One region of the Cupriavidus sp. C2SS-8b genome, then DNA from elsewhere that is predicted to be linked to it. Evidence: predicted binding sites of a transcription regulator. Region 1 holds the regulator's gene; the other holds the start of a gene.
What was found. The regulator FliA, encoded in region 1, starts transcription of late flagellar genes. The targets are predictions, from matches to a motif close to CTAAAGTTTNNNNNNNNNNNGCCGNTA.
Positions count from the first base shown of each region.

Region 1 (8,035 bases):
CGTGGCATTGACCTTGAAGGTGTAGTCGCCGTCGGCCACAGCGTTGCCGGCGTCGTTCCTGCCATCCCAGGCAATGTCGTGCACGCCGGCGGTCTGGCCCTTCATGTCGATGGTGCGCACCACGTTGCCGTCCTTGTCGAGCACGTTGACGGTCACGGCATCGGCGGTGGAAGGCAGGTCGACGCCGAGCTTGCCGGCCACGCCGTCCGCGACCGATACGTGGGAACCCGGCACCATCACCGTGCGGCCGATCAGCGACGCGGAGTCCATGGCGCGGCTGGCGCTGACCTGGCCGAGCAGCTGGTTCAGCGTCGTGTTCATGGTCTGCATGCTGCTCACGGTGGAAATCTGCGCCAGCTGCGAGGTGAGCTGCGAGTTGTCCATCGGATTGAGCGGATCCTGGTTGTTCATCTGCGTCACGAGCATCGTGAGGAAGTTGTTCTGCAGGTCCGCCGCGCTCGCGCTGCCGCTCTTGAGCGCATCGTTGATGCCCGAAGTGCTGCTGGTGCCGCCGGTGCTGTTGACCGAAGAGGTAGTCGTCATGTCGCGTTGAAGATTCCGTTGTGGTTACTGGCCGATGGTCAGCGTCTTGAGCATCATGTTCTTGGCGCTGTTCAGCACCTCTACGTTCGCCTGGTAGGAACGCGAGGCCGAGATCATGTTGACCATCTCCTCCACCGGGTTGACGTTGGGCATCACCACATAGCCCTCTGCGTTGGCCATCGGGTGCGTGGGGTTGTGCACCAGGCGCGGCGGGGACGGGTCTTCCATCACGCCCTGCACCTGTACGCCGCCCACATCGCTCTGGCCGGGCGTGGGCGCCATGCCGAAGATGACCTGCTTGGCGCGGTAGGCTTGCCCGTCGGGGCTGACCACGCTGTCGGCATTGGCCAGGTTGGACGCGGTCACGTTCATGCGCTGCGACTGCGCCGCCATGGCCGAGCCCGCGACGTCGAAGATGTTCATTGCTGGCATGCGTCTCTCCGGCGCTTACTGCTGGATTGCAGCCAGCATGGTCTTGATCTTGGAACTCACCACGGTCAGGTTGGACTCGAAGTGCACCGAGTTGTCGGCGAAAGCCACGCGCTCGGTATCCATTTCGACCGTGTTGCCGTCGACGCTCGACTGCAGCGGAATGCGGTAGGCCAGGTCGGCGTCATCGCGGGTCGGCGCCTGCGCCGGCAAGTGGCGCACGGACGTGGTCGACAGCGACACGCCCTCGGGACGGTGGCCGCGCTCGATGGTCTGCGCCAGCGTGCTCGAGAAATCGAAATCGCGGGCCTTGTAGCCCGGCGTATCCGCGTGCGCGATGTTGGAGGCAATCACCGACTGCCGCTGGGTCCGCAGGCTCAGCGCTTCCTGCTGGAAGCGAAATGCCGCGTCGAGTCTGTCAATCATGTATGCATCTCCGTTTGGAGCAACCTTCAGGCAAACGACGAAGGGCGACCTTCTTCAGGGATCGCATCTTAGGTTCACCCCTGTCACGCCAATCGGATGAATAAGGACGGGAAATCCGTGCAATTCGGAGGGCTTGCCCGGCACCGCCTCCCTACAATGGGACCCGTTTCCTTGCGTGCGGCTGCGGGATGGCTGGATCTTTCCCGTGGTGGCCACATCGTCCTTGCTGGGATGAAGACATGAAGAAGATTGATCGCGCCGCCATGCGTGCGGCGCTGGGCCTGGTGGCGGGAGGCGTCCTGTCGGTCATGGCCGGCGCGCCCATGGCCGCACCGGCACAAGCCGCCCCGGTCGCCGCGCAGGCGCCTAATCCGTTTCCGGAAGACCCGGTGCGCGCATCGGTCGAGCAGTTCCTGCTGCGCCAGACCGCCGGCTTGCCGGGCAAGGCCAGCGTCCAGGTGCAGCCCCCGTCAGGCGGCCGCGCGCCCGAGTGCGTGTCGCCCGATCCGTTCCTGCCGCCGGGCGCTTCCCCCTGGGGCCGCATCTCGGTAGGCGTGCGCTGCGGCGGCGAGCGGCCGTGGATCCGCTATATGCAGGCGCGCGTGTCGGTCCTGTCCGATTACTACGTCGCCACGCGCGCGCTCGGCCCCGGCGAGCCGGTGACGCCGGCCGACCTTGAGGTGCGCCAGGGCGACCTTTCCACGCTGCCCAGGGCCGTGATCACCGACCCGGCGCAGGTCGTGGGCGCGGTCACCGCGAACCGCATCGCGGCGGGCTCGCCAATGCGCAGCGACCTGCTGAAGAAATCGATTGCCGTGAAGTCCGGGCAGACCGTCACCGTCGCGGTAGAAGGTGAAGCGTTCCAGATCAGCAGCGAAGGCAAGGTCCTCGCCGATGCGGCCATTGGCAATACCGTGCAGATCCGCCTGCGCAACGGCCAGGTCGTCAGCGGCCTGGTGCGCAGCGGCGACACCGTCGTGCTGCAATAAACCACTGAAAATGCATCATGGGACACTGGGATGCAGGGCTGGCCGGCGTGCGACAATGCGGGCCAATCCTGCCGTCGGGGCGAGAATTTCCTAAAGATTTCGCCGCGGCGTCCGTAATGACAAGGGAACCCAGCAAGGAACGCCCGTGAAGATCAACCATTCCACTACGTCCAGGCCGGCCGACGCCCCGGCTGCGGACAGCCCTGTGCGGCCTGCGGCCGCGCAGAGTGCTCCCGCCGCCCCTGCGAGCGGCGTGAGCGTGAGCCCGCTGGCCGCGCAGGTCCGTGAAATCGGCAGCCGCCTGGCCAACGAATCCGACGACGACATCGACACCGCCAAGGTCGAAGAGATCCGCCAGGCTATCGCCGAAGGCCGGATCAAGATCGATCCGGGCAAGATCGCCGATGGCCTGATTGCCACCTTGCGCGAACTGGGCCAGGGCGACATCCACTGATAACAGCCAGCCATGAGCCAGCCCCTGATCCAGAGCCTGCAGAAAGAAGCCGAAGCCGTCACGGCGTTCGGCCAACTGCTCACCGAAGAGCGCGAAGCCCTCAAGGACGGGGATTTCCAGTCCCTGAGCGGGCTGCTCACGCGCAAGGTGGAGCTGGGTCAGGCGCTTTCGCGCCAGGTTGCCGCACGCGAAGCCCAGATGGCCGCGCTCGGCCTGCGCGCCGGCCCGCAGGGCCAGTTGCTCGGCCGCAATATCGACCCGGCCGTGGGCGATGCCTGGCGCAAGCTCATTTTCGCCGCGCGCGGCGCACGAGACAAAAACCAGATCAATGGCGCGATCGTCTCCGCGCACCTGGACCACACACGCGAAGCCATCAACGTGCTGCGCCAGCACAGCGGCGGCGATTCCGGCCTGTACGGCAAGAACGGCAAGGCCGCCGCCGGCGTCGGCGGCGTTAGCCTGGCCAGCGGCTGATGCCGGCGGCGTTCAATCGTCGCAATACTGCCCGAGCACGCTAAGACCCCGCTGAGGGTCCCTGACGAACGGATTCGATCGGTCCCACGCATAACCGGCCAGCACGGCGGAAATCATGCGACGGATATCGGGCGTGGCATTGGGATGAAAGACGAGTTTCTGGAAACTCCCGGCATACCAGGCGTCGACAAACGTACGGAAGCAATCCACACCTGACTTCAGGATGCGCGCATAGTCGGCCTCCCAGTCCACCGTCTCGCCCGCGAATTCGCGCACGATGCATCCCGCCGCCAGGCTTGCCGACTTGAACGCGATCGTCACACCCGACGAGAAGACGGGATCGAGGAATTCGCCCGCGTTGCCGAGCAACGCGTAGCCATTGCCCCACAGCGATTTCACGTTTGCCGCATAGCCCGCGATATGGCGTGCAGGGGTATCCCAGACCGCATTGGCCAGCAGGCCCGACAGCGCCGGATCCTCGTTCACCAGTGCCTGCAGCCGCTGCGTGTCGCTGCCCGCATAGCCGTCAAGGAATGCCTTCTCGGCGACCACGCCCAGTGAACAGCGGCCGTTCGAAAACGGAATGGTCCAGTACCAGACATCCACATGCCGCGGATGAATGCCGACGCGAATCTTGTTGCGGTCGAAGGTGCCCGGCATCACGCGGTCTTCGACATGCGTGAAGATGGCGCTGCGCACCGGAAAGCCGGATGGCGTTTCGAGCTGCAGCAGCCGCGGCAGGATGCGCCCGAAGCCGGAGGCATCGAGCAGGAAGCGGCTGGTGACTCGGTAGTTGTTGCCATCGGGATCGCGCACGGTCACGACCGGCTGCGCCCCCGATACGTCCACATCGGTCACCTGGTGCCGGAAGCGGACTTCCGCGCCCTGCTTCGCCGCCTCGCGGATCAGCACATGATCGAAATCGGCCCGCTGTACCTGGTAGGTAGTTCCCCAGCCGGACGAGAATTTGTCGCGAAAATCGAAATCGACATAACGGTCGCCACGCGCAAACGCCGCGCCGTTCTTGTACTGGAAGCCGGCTTCCACCACGGCCTGCAGCATGCCGGCCGCCTCGATGTATTCCATGCTCTGCGGCAGCAGGCTCTCGCCAATGGAAAAGCGCGGGAAGGTCTCCTTCTCGAGCACCATCACGCCAATACCCTGACGACGCAGCAGCCCGGCCGCCACGGCGCCCGCGGGCCCCGCGCCGATGATCAGCACGTCTGCAACTTGATCTTCCATTTGATCCTCCAACGCATCCAGCCCGCACGCAGCGCATGGCCGACTGAAGCTAGTGACGAGGCGGCCCCTCTCCGCAGGAAATCGCGTCCTGCAGGATCCGACGGCATCGCTACGGAAGGGATTGGCTACAAGGGGCCGCGAACACTGCCACGAGACAGTATGGCCACATGCTACCGAATGAACGGAAACGTGGAAACAGGACAGCGCGCGGGTGCCAGGCGGCGATACCGATGTGGGCTTGAGCGTCACACCGGTGCTGGCACGCTGTCCGTCAACGGAACCCTACGATGACCTGGTTGCTCCTGCCCTGCAGCACAGGCGCCACCGCACCCTGCCCGGGCAGCCTGAAGGCAAACACAAAGCCCTGCGTCGCGTCGTCGCCATCGAAGGCGTCGGTCCTGCCTTCCGACTGCGGCAGCATCACGCAACGCTGGGCATTGCAGAGGTAAGCCTGCAGGTCCACCGGCGGTGTCGCGACAAAGCTGTAGTGCCAGCGCACCGAGGTGACGATGCCTTCGGATTGCGGCAGGTTGCCGCTTGGCAGGATCGGAGGAGAAACGGTGCGCTGGCCGCGGCCATACAGCGCCGGTCCGTTGACAGATGCGCTCCAGGTATGCCGCGTGCCGGCCTCGGGCGCGGCCCATGCAGCGGTGGCGATCGCCGCCAGCACGGCCGCCATGGCTTGCAGGACAACCCGTCCGATGCCTGACCGGCCGCGCATCAGAGCATGCCGCGCAATTGATTGCGCAGGCGCGTGATGGCCTGCCCGCGGATCTGGCAGACGCGCGATTCGGTCACCTCGAGCACCGCGCCGATCTCGCGCAGGTTGAGTTCCTGGTCATAGCACAGCGACAGCACGAGCTTTTCGCGCTCGGGCAGCCGGTCGATGGCGCGGATCAGCGCTTCGCGCATGCCGTTTTCCATCAGCTGCGTGAGCGGATTGCCGTCTTCGCTGACGCCAAGATGGCGGTCGAGAAAGTCTTCTTCGCCCGAGCGCTCGAAGTCTTCGTAGTGAAGGAGCTGGCAGCCATAGACCTCGTTGAGCAAGACATGGTAGTCGTCCAGCGGCATTTCCAGTTCCTGCGCGACTTCCGAGTCGAGCGGTGCGCGGCCGAGCTTCTGTTCCAGGCCGCGCTGCGTGCGTTCGATGCGGCGCGTGAACTGGCGCAGGCTGCGCGACTGCCAGTCGTTGGCCCGTACCTCGTCGAGCATGGCGCCGCGGATACGCTGGCTGGCGTAGGTCTCGAAACGCGCGCCATGCGTGTCCTCATAGCGCTTGGCCGCGTCGAGCAGGCCGATCATGCCGGCCTGGATCAGGTCATCGATCTGCACGCTGGCCGGCAGCTTTGCGGCCAGTTGCAGCGCGATGCGGCGCACCAGCTGCGCGTGGGTCTTGACCACGGCGGCCTGTTCGAGCTTTCCCTGGATCGTGTACATGGTGGAATTCTCGTGAATGCTTGCTTGCAAAGCCTGCCCGCATGGCGGGCCGGCGGGTCAGGGTCGGGGTCGTTTTCCGTTGAGAACGGTCATGCGTTCAGGCTGCCACGGCGGATGGCGCGGCCGTGACAGGCTCTGCGCGCAACGGCCATGCGCCCATGCCACTGGCGGCCCGGCGCAATGCAATCGTGGCTGGCGCAGCCGGGTAGGCTTCCACCACACAGCGCCCGAGCTGCACGCTGCGCGTCACCAGCGGGTCGGCGGGCAGCCAGCCAGCGCTGCCGATCTCGACGCCAAGGTATTGTCGCGCGGTGCGCGCCAGGTTTCCGGCAATGGCCTGCACCGCGGCGTCGGCGGGCGCCATGTTGACCACCAGCTGGAAATGCCGGTAGGCGTACAGATGATGCAGGCGCTTGATGCAGGCATAGGCCGCGGTGATCGAGGCCAGCTCCGGGCGCATCACCACCAGCACGTTGTGCACGGCGCCGGCCAGCGCGGACAGCGCACCGTCCGCGTCCGTCACGGCATCGATCAGCACGCTGCGAAAGCCTGACAGCGAATCGGGCCATTGCGCGACGTTCAACTGGGGCGTACCAGCCGGCAATACCGCGACAGCGCCCGCCGGACGCGCGCCGAGCGCTGCCTCCAGCGTCAAGCGGCCTGCCCGTACGTCGGCAAACGAGCCGGCAGGTTCCGCGCCGGTCAGTCTTACGGCACGGCCGGCCGGGTCCTCATCGACGAGCAGCACGCGTTCGCCTTGCATCGACAAGGCATGCGCCAGGCCAGATGCAATGGTGGTTCCCCCCGCTCCCGGTTCGCTGGCCACCACGGCGATGCGGCGCGTGACGCGCGGCGCCAGCATGCGTCGCAGGCTCTCGGCCTGGTCCACCGCCAGCGTGCTCACGACGTGACTCCCGGAGCCATGAGTTCGGGCAGTCCGGACATCGGACCGGCGGGCGCCGCCACAGCAGGTTGCGCGGCACCGATGGCAGCGGCGGTGTCGTCGCTTTCGAGGAGATCAACGGTATCAGGCGTGCCATCCGACTGGCGGCCCGGATAGCTTTCCAGCACGTCCAGCAAGGCCAGCAGGCGGCCCATGCCTTCATTCAGCACCGGCCCGGCCACCGCGTCACTGCCCGGCTGGCGCGTCCCGCTGCGGCCCGCCAGGCGAGCCAGGAAGGCCGGCGCCGTAACCGTCGGCGAATGTTCCAGGCGCAGCGCGGTCACGCCCAGCTGGAGCGCGGCCAGGCCGCCGCCGGCGGCGCTGGCGCCCTCGCCGTCTTGCGCGAAATGGTCCAGCGCATGGCGCAGCGTGCGGAACTGGACTTCGGCGTTGTCCGCCCACAGCGACCAGCGCGCGGCCTGCGCGGCGTGGCCCGACAGTTGCGGATCGCACAGCAGATAGCGAGTATCGAGCAGCTCGCCCGAGGCGTAGTCGACCGTCCTTGCGATCACGAGATGGGCGTCGATGCCGCCTTCCGGCGCGCCGCGGCCGCGAACGGGGCCCTCGGGCACGCGTACCTCGGTCGTTGCCAGCCACTGTACGGCATCGCGGCCGCGCACCGGGACTTCGCCCACGGCGTGGAAGGTCAGCGTTTCGGCCAGGGCGTCCAGCTTCCACGCGGTGCCACCGCAGATCACGCGCGCGGTCTTGCGCGCGGCGGCCACCCAGCGTTCGCCGGATTGCTGCCAGCGCGTCAGCGTGGCAGCCGCGGGCAGCGCATCGACCAGATGGACGACAGGCCGGGCCGCACCGAGCGTGGCGCGCAGCGTGGCGGCTTCGGCCTCGGCCTCGCCCATGGCCTGGCCAGCACGGCCAGCCGGGGTGACCGTGGCGGCCAGCGGCATGCCGATGCGATCGCCAAGCCATAGCGTATGCAGCATCGACTGCGGCGCGCGGCGGCCAGGGACGGGCACCTGCAGCGTGGCCGCCAGCGACAGCACGAACTGGTCGCATTCGCGGTGCACGTCGCGGCAGACAGCCTCGCGCACCTGCTGCGCCATCGGCCGCAGCGTGGGCGCGTCGGCAGCGCGCTGCTGC
Region 1 covers NZ_CP172717.1:2,375,563-2,383,597, forward strand. The annotation lists gene flgD (flagellar hook assembly protein FlgD) at 1-543, opposite strand, end outside; gene flgC (flagellar basal body rod protein FlgC) at 568-975, opposite strand; gene flgB (flagellar basal body rod protein FlgB) at 991-1,398, opposite strand; gene flgA (flagellar basal body P-ring formation chaperone FlgA) at 1,638-2,387, shown strand; gene flgM (flagellar biosynthesis anti-sigma factor FlgM) at 2,533-2,841, shown strand; gene ACIGJB_RS27715 (flagella synthesis protein FlgN) at 2,854-3,315, shown strand; gene ACIGJB_RS27720 (NAD(P)/FAD-dependent oxidoreductase) at 3,328-4,557, opposite strand; gene ACIGJB_RS27725 (flagellar protein FlhE) at 4,829-5,278, opposite strand; gene ACIGJB_RS27730 (RNA polymerase sigma factor FliA) at 5,278-5,994, opposite strand; gene ACIGJB_RS27735 (MinD/ParA family ATP-binding protein) at 6,092-6,898, opposite strand; gene flhF (flagellar biosynthesis GTPase FlhF) at 6,895-8,035, opposite strand, start outside.

Region 2 (8,035 bases), 470 kb from region 1:
GGTCCGGCGCGCGTCCGGCATCCGCAGTGGCCTGGTAGGCTTGTGTGGCGACCGACGCGGCGGAAGGCCGCGACGGCATGCCGTCCGCCGGCGGCGCGTCCTTGCTGTAAGCCGCATGGGATCCCGTTCCCTGGTGAATCCCCTGCTCGGCTGGCGCGTGGGTGTGCGCGATGCGCGGGTTCCCCGGTGCTGCCAGTGCCTCGGCGAGCAGCTGAGATGCGGGAATCGTCGTCGGTCCGGCTGAGCGGACCAGATCGGACGCGGTGGCACTCGCTGCGCCCGACGGTCCGTTGTACGTCAGCATCGGTGCGTCCGAGCCGGCTTTCGCGGCCGGCGGCTGGGCGGGAAACGTGGATAAGAGGGGCCGACCGAGCGGGGCCTGAGGCTGCCGCAGGATGTTTCCCAGCGGGCGCGAACCCGCCACCCATTGAGCCAGGTGGGATTCGTAGAACAGCCCGCTTTCGTCCACGAGTGAAGACAGTGCGGCTGCCACCGCTGCGCTGCTGCCCGCCGCTGGTGGCGCCGGCAGCAGCGGGCCGGCGGATCGCAGCGGCTGCGCTGGCGTGCCATCCATCAGCGTGAGAATGGCACGTGCGGCGAAGCTGAGCGATTCACGCGTGGAAGTGCCTGGCGGTAGCGTGCCGGGGCCAGTCTGGCCATTGGCTGCCCTGGCTGCCTGGCCATTGCGGATGGCCTGGTCGGTCGAGTTCTGCACGCCGGACTCGGACGCATCCAGCACGGGCTGGAGAATCGCGACCTTGTCGGGCGTGGTAATCCCCGCGCGCGGCGGCTGCACATCGGCTGTCTGGGAGGCCAGACCAGGAGGGAGATGGATGCCGGTCATCAGGCCGGAGAAGGCGAAGCGGGCAGGCTGCGGGGCCGACCCGTCTTTGGGGGGTTAAGCCGTCGCGCCGTAAGCGGCGTTCAGGTCGAACTGGCGGCGCGAGCTGGACAGCAGGCCGCCGAGACGCTGGAGCTGTGGCATGGCCAGGTCGCGGATGCGGGCGTCATACGTCAGGATGCGGTCCAGGAGCTGGTAGCGGCGCATGCGTTCGGCGTCGGAGAACGGTGCGTCATGGTCAAGCTGGCGCAGCCGGTCGACAAGTGCCAGGTAGCTCGGCTGCAACGAGGTGACCGTGTCCCAGTCCGCGAGCTGCGCGGCTTCAAACATGCGGCCCGACAGCGCGAGGATTTCCTCGTAGCAAGTGACGATGAGAGAGTATTGAGCCATTTCAGTTGCCCCGCGACGTGGTTGGTTACGCTGCCTGATGGGACGATTCGTCGATCTGTGCCCAGGCCGAGGCCAGGTTTTCCAGGAGACGGTCGACTTCATCGAGCATGGCGCTGTCGCTATGCAGGTTGGCCAGCATCAGGCGGCGCACCATGTATTCGTACAGCGACTCCAGGCTGGCGGAAATCTCGCCGCCTGCTTCATGATCCAATACCGCGCGCAGGCCGTTATCGACGATGTCGATTGCCTTCGAGATAGCGTTGCCACGCGCGACGATCTCACCGTTATCCAGGTGGAACTTTGCGCGCGCGATGGCGGCGCGGGCGCCGTCATAGAGCATTGTGATCAGCTTGTGCGGACTGGCGCTCATGGCACCGGTCTGGACGCCCACCTGGGCGTAGGTATTGATGGCTTGGCGGGCGAACATGGTTGGCTCCCGGTAGGGTGTTACTTGCTTGACGAGTTGTTCAGCGCAGTGAACTGCTGTGTCAGGTAGCTGCTAGTGCGGTTCATCTGGCTGACGATCAGGTCCAGTTGAGTGAACTGGGCCTTGTAACGGTCCATGGTGGCGTTGATGCGATCCTGCGTGCTGCTGTAGTTCTTCTCGAGGTCTTTCAGCGTCTTGGTGATGCCGTCCTGGGCATTCTTGAGCGTGCCGTTTGTCTTGGTCAGCCCATCGACGTAGTCGGTCACCCGCTTGCCGATGCCGCCGGCGTCCGTGGTGCTCGAGAACATCGCGGTGACACCGCCAAGGTTCGTATTGAGCGCCTTGGTCAGCTTGGTATCGTCGATGGACATGGTGCCTGCCTTGGCGTCGAACTTGATGCCGATGTCCGCCAGCGTGATGGTGCCGCCGTTGCCGTCCGACATGGCGCCGCCAAGCATTGAGCGCAGGCGCTGCTGGATCGATCGTAGCGTGCTGTCGCCGGTCAGCGCGGCAGAAGTTTTCGCTGTCGTGTCGAACGCCGTCAGCGTCTGGGCCGTGCTCTGGATGTTGTTGTACGCCGTGACGAATGCCTGGATTGACGACTTGATGGAATCGTTGTCACGCGTGATCGTCAGTGACGTGGTGCCGGTCTTGGTCAGGTTCATCGTCACGCCCTGCGCCGCGTCGACCACAGTATTGCTCTGGCTCACGACGTCGATGCCGTTGATCTTCAGCGTGGCATTGGCCGGCGGAACCTTTTGCTCCATGGCGTTGCCGGTGGCCGTCGGGGCAGGGTCAAAGGCAACCAGGTTGTTCAACTCGGTGGTTGCCGACGATACGCGCATGGTGGCCTGCGTACCGGTCTTGTCCGAAGTCAGGACCAGGCGGTAAGGCGTGCTGCTGCCGTCGTTGACAATGCTTGCCGTGACGCCGATGCCGGCTTTATTGATGGCATCTCGGACATCCGCCAACGAGGCGTTGGCGGCAATGGTGACCTTCTTCGTGCTCGTCGGCGTGGCCGTAGCGTCGGTGGCCAGCGCCTCGCCGAAATCGAACACGATGTCGCCGCCACTGCCTGCAATCGAGGTCTTCTGGTCGGCAACCCCGCCGCCGACCAGCGACTGGGCCGTCGCGAGCGTGCCGATGGTGATGCTGTAGTTGCCGGGCACTGCATTGGAGGCCGTAGACACTGACATGATGTCCGTCGAACCCACCGTCGCCTTGACGGCGGCAAACGTGGTCGCGTCGGCGAGCTTCTTGGCGGCGGCCTGGTAGGCGCTCACCACGCTTTGCACCTGGCCGAAGGCTGACAGCTTGGCCTGGTAGCTTTTGGCCTGCGCGTTGATGGCATCGAGTGGAGCCTGCTCGGCAGTTTGCAACTGGGAAAGCAGGGTGTTCAGGTCCAGATTGGAGCCAACGCCGAGGGAGGAGATCGATGCCATTTTTTATTACCTCTTCTTCAACTGATGTTGCTATGCGTGGTGGCCGCGCTCAGACGGCCTGGCTGACGAACAGCCCTTGCAGCTTGTGGATGGCGCGCGCAATCCGCATGACTTCTACGGTGGGCATCTGCCGGATCAGTTCGCCGGTTTCCTTGTCCACTACCTTGGTGATGACGCGGTGAGTGCTGTCATCGATTTCAAAGCGCAGGCTGATTGACGTGGATTTCAGCGCATCGACCAGTTCACCAACAGCTGCCGACGTCTCTGCGGGTGCGCCTGAAATTTGGGTACGATTGGCATCGGGCTTGTCCGCAGCACCGGGCGTCTGGGTGAGTGCCGCCACCGGTGTGGCAATGGCGCCTGTGGACACTTCGGATGGCGGTCGCACTGCGATCGGAGTCACTATCGGGGAAGACGCCATGGTTTGCTCCGTCCGGTTTGGCGTGATTCAACATCGGAAAGAAACGTTTTGCAGGCAGTGGTCTGCCTGCAAAACGCTCCCGGCAAAAAGGCCGGGCCTTGCGGCCCAGCCTCTTCTTGCCAGTGCGGATGCGATTAACGCAGCAGCGACAGCACGCCTTGCGTGGTTTGGTTAGCTTGCGCCAGCACCGACGTACCAGCTTGTTGCAGGATGTTCGCGCGGGTCATGTTCGACACTTCCGTGGCGTAGTCAGCGTCCTGGATGCGCGAACGCGAGGCCGACAGATTGGTCACGGCGGTGCCCAGGTTGGAGATCACCGAGTCAAAGCGGTTTTGCACCGCGCCCAGCGAGCTGCGCAGGTCGTCAACCTTCTTGATGGCGGCGTCGATCGAAGCCAGCGGGCTGGCGGTCGAGCCGGTTTGCAGGCTGGCCACGGAGATCTTCGACGTGTCGACGGTGAAGGCAGCGGTGCCGGCGGTCGTGGTCGTGTCGGCCGACTGCGGATCCAGAGCGACGTAGCGGTACATCGAGGTGCCGTTCACGGCGCCGGTGAAGCCCTGGTTGATCAGCGACGTGGTTTCGCCGGCGCTGTTGGGAGTGATCGCCACTTCCGCGTACAGCGTACCGTTCTTGTCGGCAACCGCGTTGCCGGTGAGGACCGCGCCACCGGCGGCCAGGCCGAGCTTGGTCGACAGGTCGTCGGTAGTCTTTTCCGCCACGGTCGTGGTGGTGACCGCCGTGGTGGAGCCATAGAGCGCTTGCAGTTGCGCAGCGGTGGGAGCATCGCCGGCGGCGGAAGCGGTCGTGCCGTCGAAGGCGAAGGCGGCCGTCGCGGTCGGGCCGGCGACATTGAAGCCTTGCATGCCCAGCGTCTTCGAGCTGATTTCCGTCAGGTTGATCGAGATGGTTTCGCCATCGTTCGCGCCAACCTGGACCGTCAGCGGCTTGGCGCTGCTCGACAGGACCTTCACGCCATTGAAGTCGGTTTGTTGCGACGTACGGTCGATTTCAGCCAGGCGCTGCGTGATTTCGTCCTGAATCGACTTCAGGTCCGAACCCGAGTTCGAGCCGTTGGCGGCCTGCACGCTCAGTTCGCGGATACGTTGCAGGTTGTTGTTGACTTCGGTCAGCGCGCCTTCCGTGGTCTGGGCCAGCGAGATGCCGTCGTTCGCGTTACGCTGAGCTTGGGTCAGGCCCTTGATGTTGGCGGTGAAGCGGTTCGCAATGGCTTGGCCAGCGGCGTCATCTTTGGCGCTGTTGATGCGCAGGCCCGACGACAGGCGTTGGATCGCGGTGTTCAGCGACGACTGCGAAGCGTTCAGGTTGTTCTGAGTCATCAGAGACAACGAATTGGTGTTAATGACTTGCGCCATTTACGACTCCTGTATGCAAAGGTTTTTGGCATTCCGGCTGCTAGCCGTAACGTTGGCCTGCCTGCTTTGCAGGGCGTAGAGTGCCTCCGTTGCTTGGGTTATCGACAGGCGTCGGGAAAGGTTTAGAGTGACTTTTTCGGGGATTGCAACAGCAAGGGTCGCGATGGCCGGGTGTCCCGCGAGCCTGCGTGGTGCCGGAAGATCGAGTGTCTGCGGGCCCGCGCCTTACCTGCGCCGCCGCTTGCGCGGCATATAAATAGGCACGAAATCCGGCGACAGATCCGGTTGCGGCGCAGGCAGGGCTTCGCCGCCAGCGCTGGCAGGCGCAATCATGGCAATCGCATGCTTGTACACCGCGATTGGCTTGCGGTCGTCCAGGTCCTTGCCAAGCACGAGCACATATTCGTCCACGGCGATTGCGATGCCTTGCAGCCGGGTCCCGTTGCACAGGTGCACGACAAGCGGCGCCCGGCTGACGGCATGGAGCGACAGTTGCTGGTCCTGCAGTTTCTGGCCGTTTCGCGGGGGCCTGGTTTCCTTCTTCACGACGACTCCGGAAGAGCCCGCAAGGGTTCTGGCGGCTGATGGCGGTCCGCCGACCGGTACCCTCTGGAAGTATGGTCCGGTCAGCGAGATGGGCGAAACATTCGCTCTCGATACCGGTGCGGGGACGGGCCGCGTGGACAGGATCCGGCAAGAGATCGTTGTCTTCCGCGCGCTTGCCGGCGCCGGGTGCAGCCAGGTGAGAAGGGGAATACTTCAGGGGTGAGGGTAACAAATTTTTTACAAAGACCGGCGGAGCGGGCGTTGTCGAGAAATTAGAGGTTTTCCTCTAAACAGTGAGTTGTCGGTGCGCCGATCTTTAGGTAGGGGCCTGTCGACCACAGGTCGACAGGCAGCCTTGGCATTCCAGAAATGCCGATGGGCTTGGAAGGCAGGAATAAGTGAATGCTGACATGTCAATCCTGTGGTCTGGTGGATGCACGCAATGCGGCGCTGATAAAGCGCAGCATCGGGCTCATCAGCCTTGGCTTCACTGATAGAAGCAGGATTTACACCTCATGTAAGCAGGTTTATATTCATGCCAGAGCTAACTGGCTCTGAAGCAGTCCTGGAAAGCCTACGAGCACCCCGCGCGTGGGCTTCTTTTTTTGGCCCGCGTCGAACTGGCTGCGCCTCTCGGCGCACCGCAGCCATGTGGCCATCGGGATGCCTGGCAGGATTAAAAGGCACATGCCGGCCTCGCCATCGCAAGAAATGCGGGGACTTTCCCCGTCAATTCCAAATTCCCTTCAAGAAGTGTTCGGTCATCGCCGATAGGCAGCCGTGCGCCGGTTGCCAGCGGCAACGATCCCGTGCGCGCTCGACAAGAACATTGATCTACGAATGTCCGGAGGGAGTGAGATGGCCTGGTTGCGAAATCTCGGCATAGGGACGCGTTTGTCCCTCGCCTTTACGCTGGTGGTGGTGCTCCTGATCGGCGTCGCTGTCTATAGCGTGACATCGCTGGCGGGCATGAATGCCTCCATGCACATGACCGTGGAGGGGCGCCTGCTCAAGGTCATCGACCTGGGCCACGTCAAGGAGAACGCGCTGGAAATCGGCGTGATGGTGCGTGATGCCGCCCTGACCGAAGACGCTGCGCTGGTCCAGCGCAATACGCAGCGCATCGAAGGCATGCGCAAGGACATGGGCAGCACGCTCGACGCGCTGGGCAAGCTGATCGCGGCTTCCGGCCGCCCCGACCTGCAGAAGACCTTTTCCGATCTCAATACCGCGCGCGAGGCGTATAACGGCCAGCTCGACATGGTCCTGCGCCAGCTGGGCTCGGGCGAATTCGCCGGCGCGCGCTCCGCGCTGGTAGCGACCCTTCCTGCCGCGCAAGCGCCGTATTTCGAGAAGCTCGATGAAATCATGGCCGGCGGGCGCAACCTCGCTCTGGCCGCCGTCAAGCAGGCCGATGAAGGCTTTGCCTGGACGCGCAATGTGCTGCTCGGCCTGACCGCACTGGCGGTGCTGCTGGCGGTGGTGATGGGGACGGCGATCACGCGCTCGATCACCGGCCCCGCGCGCGACGCGCTGGAAGCCGCCGAGGCCCTGGCCACCGGCAACCTGCGCCATGCGTTCACCGTGCGCAGCAGCGACGAGATGGGCCGCATGCTGACAGCGCTGGAACGTGCGTTTCGGCATTTGGCGGCGCTGGTGCATGGCATCCAGCAGGCCTCCGGCTCGATTGACGGGGCCACGCGCGAGATCGCGCGCGGCAACACCGACCTGTCCCAGCGCACGGAGCAGCAGGCCGCTTCGCTGGAGCAGACCGCTGCGTCGATGGAACAGCTCACCTCCACGGTGCGCCAGAACGCCGATAACGCCCGGCAAGCCAACCAGCTCGCGGTCAGCGCGTCCGAGGTGGCTACCGAAGGCGGCCGCGTCGTGCGCGACGTGGTGCAGACCATGGACAGCCTCTCCAAATCGTCCACGCAGGTGGCGGAGATTACCGGCGTCATCGAAAGCATCGCCTTCCAGACCAATATCCTGGCGCTCAATGCCGCAGTGGAAGCCGCGCGCGCGGGCGAGCAGGGCCGGGGTTTCGCGGTCGTGGCGTCCGAGGTCCGCAACCTTGCACAGCGCTCCTCGGCCGCGGCCAAGGAGATCGCCGGGCTGATCGGCGGCTCGGTGCGACAGGTGCAGGACGGCGCGCGTCAGGCCGAACAGGCGGGCAGGACGATGGACGACATCGTCGGCGCCGTGCGGCGCGTGACCGACATCATGGGCGAGATTTCCGCGGCCAGCTCGGAGCAGACGTCGGGCATCGAGCAGGTCAGCCTGGCCGTGACGCAAATGGAAAGCATGACGCAGCAGAACGCCGCACTGGTCGAGCAAGCCGCCGCCGCCGCGGAGAGCCTGATGCAGCAGGCCGGCGGGCTGGTGACCGAGGTGGGCCGGTTCGAGGTGGCCCAGGGCCCGCTGGCAGAACCCAGGCCGGCCGTGGCGGTTCCGGCTCGCCAGATGGAGCCCGCACCGGTGCCGCCGCAATCGGTGCCGGTGGCGCGCACCGTATCGGCACGTCACCGCGCTCCGGCCGTGCCGGCCGCGACGCGCCCGCCGGTGCAGCGCAAGGCGCAGCCCCAACCGGTGCTG
Region 2 covers NZ_CP172717.1:45,925-53,959, forward strand. The annotation lists gene fliK (flagellar hook-length control protein FliK) at 1-796, opposite strand, end outside; gene ACIGJB_RS17190 (flagellar protein FliT) at 899-1,231, opposite strand; gene fliS (flagellar export chaperone FliS) at 1,257-1,658, opposite strand; gene fliD (flagellar filament capping protein FliD) at 1,679-3,100, opposite strand; gene ACIGJB_RS17205 (flagellar protein FlaG) at 3,150-3,521, opposite strand; gene ACIGJB_RS17210 (FliC/FljB family flagellin) at 3,656-4,894, opposite strand; gene ACIGJB_RS17215 (RNA chaperone Hfq) at 5,120-5,440, opposite strand; gene ACIGJB_RS17220 (methyl-accepting chemotaxis protein) at 6,299-8,035, shown strand, end outside.
Region 2: a site for FliA is predicted at 4,994-5,020, ahead of ACIGJB_RS17210 (FliC/FljB family flagellin). Genes of this name have one in related genera too.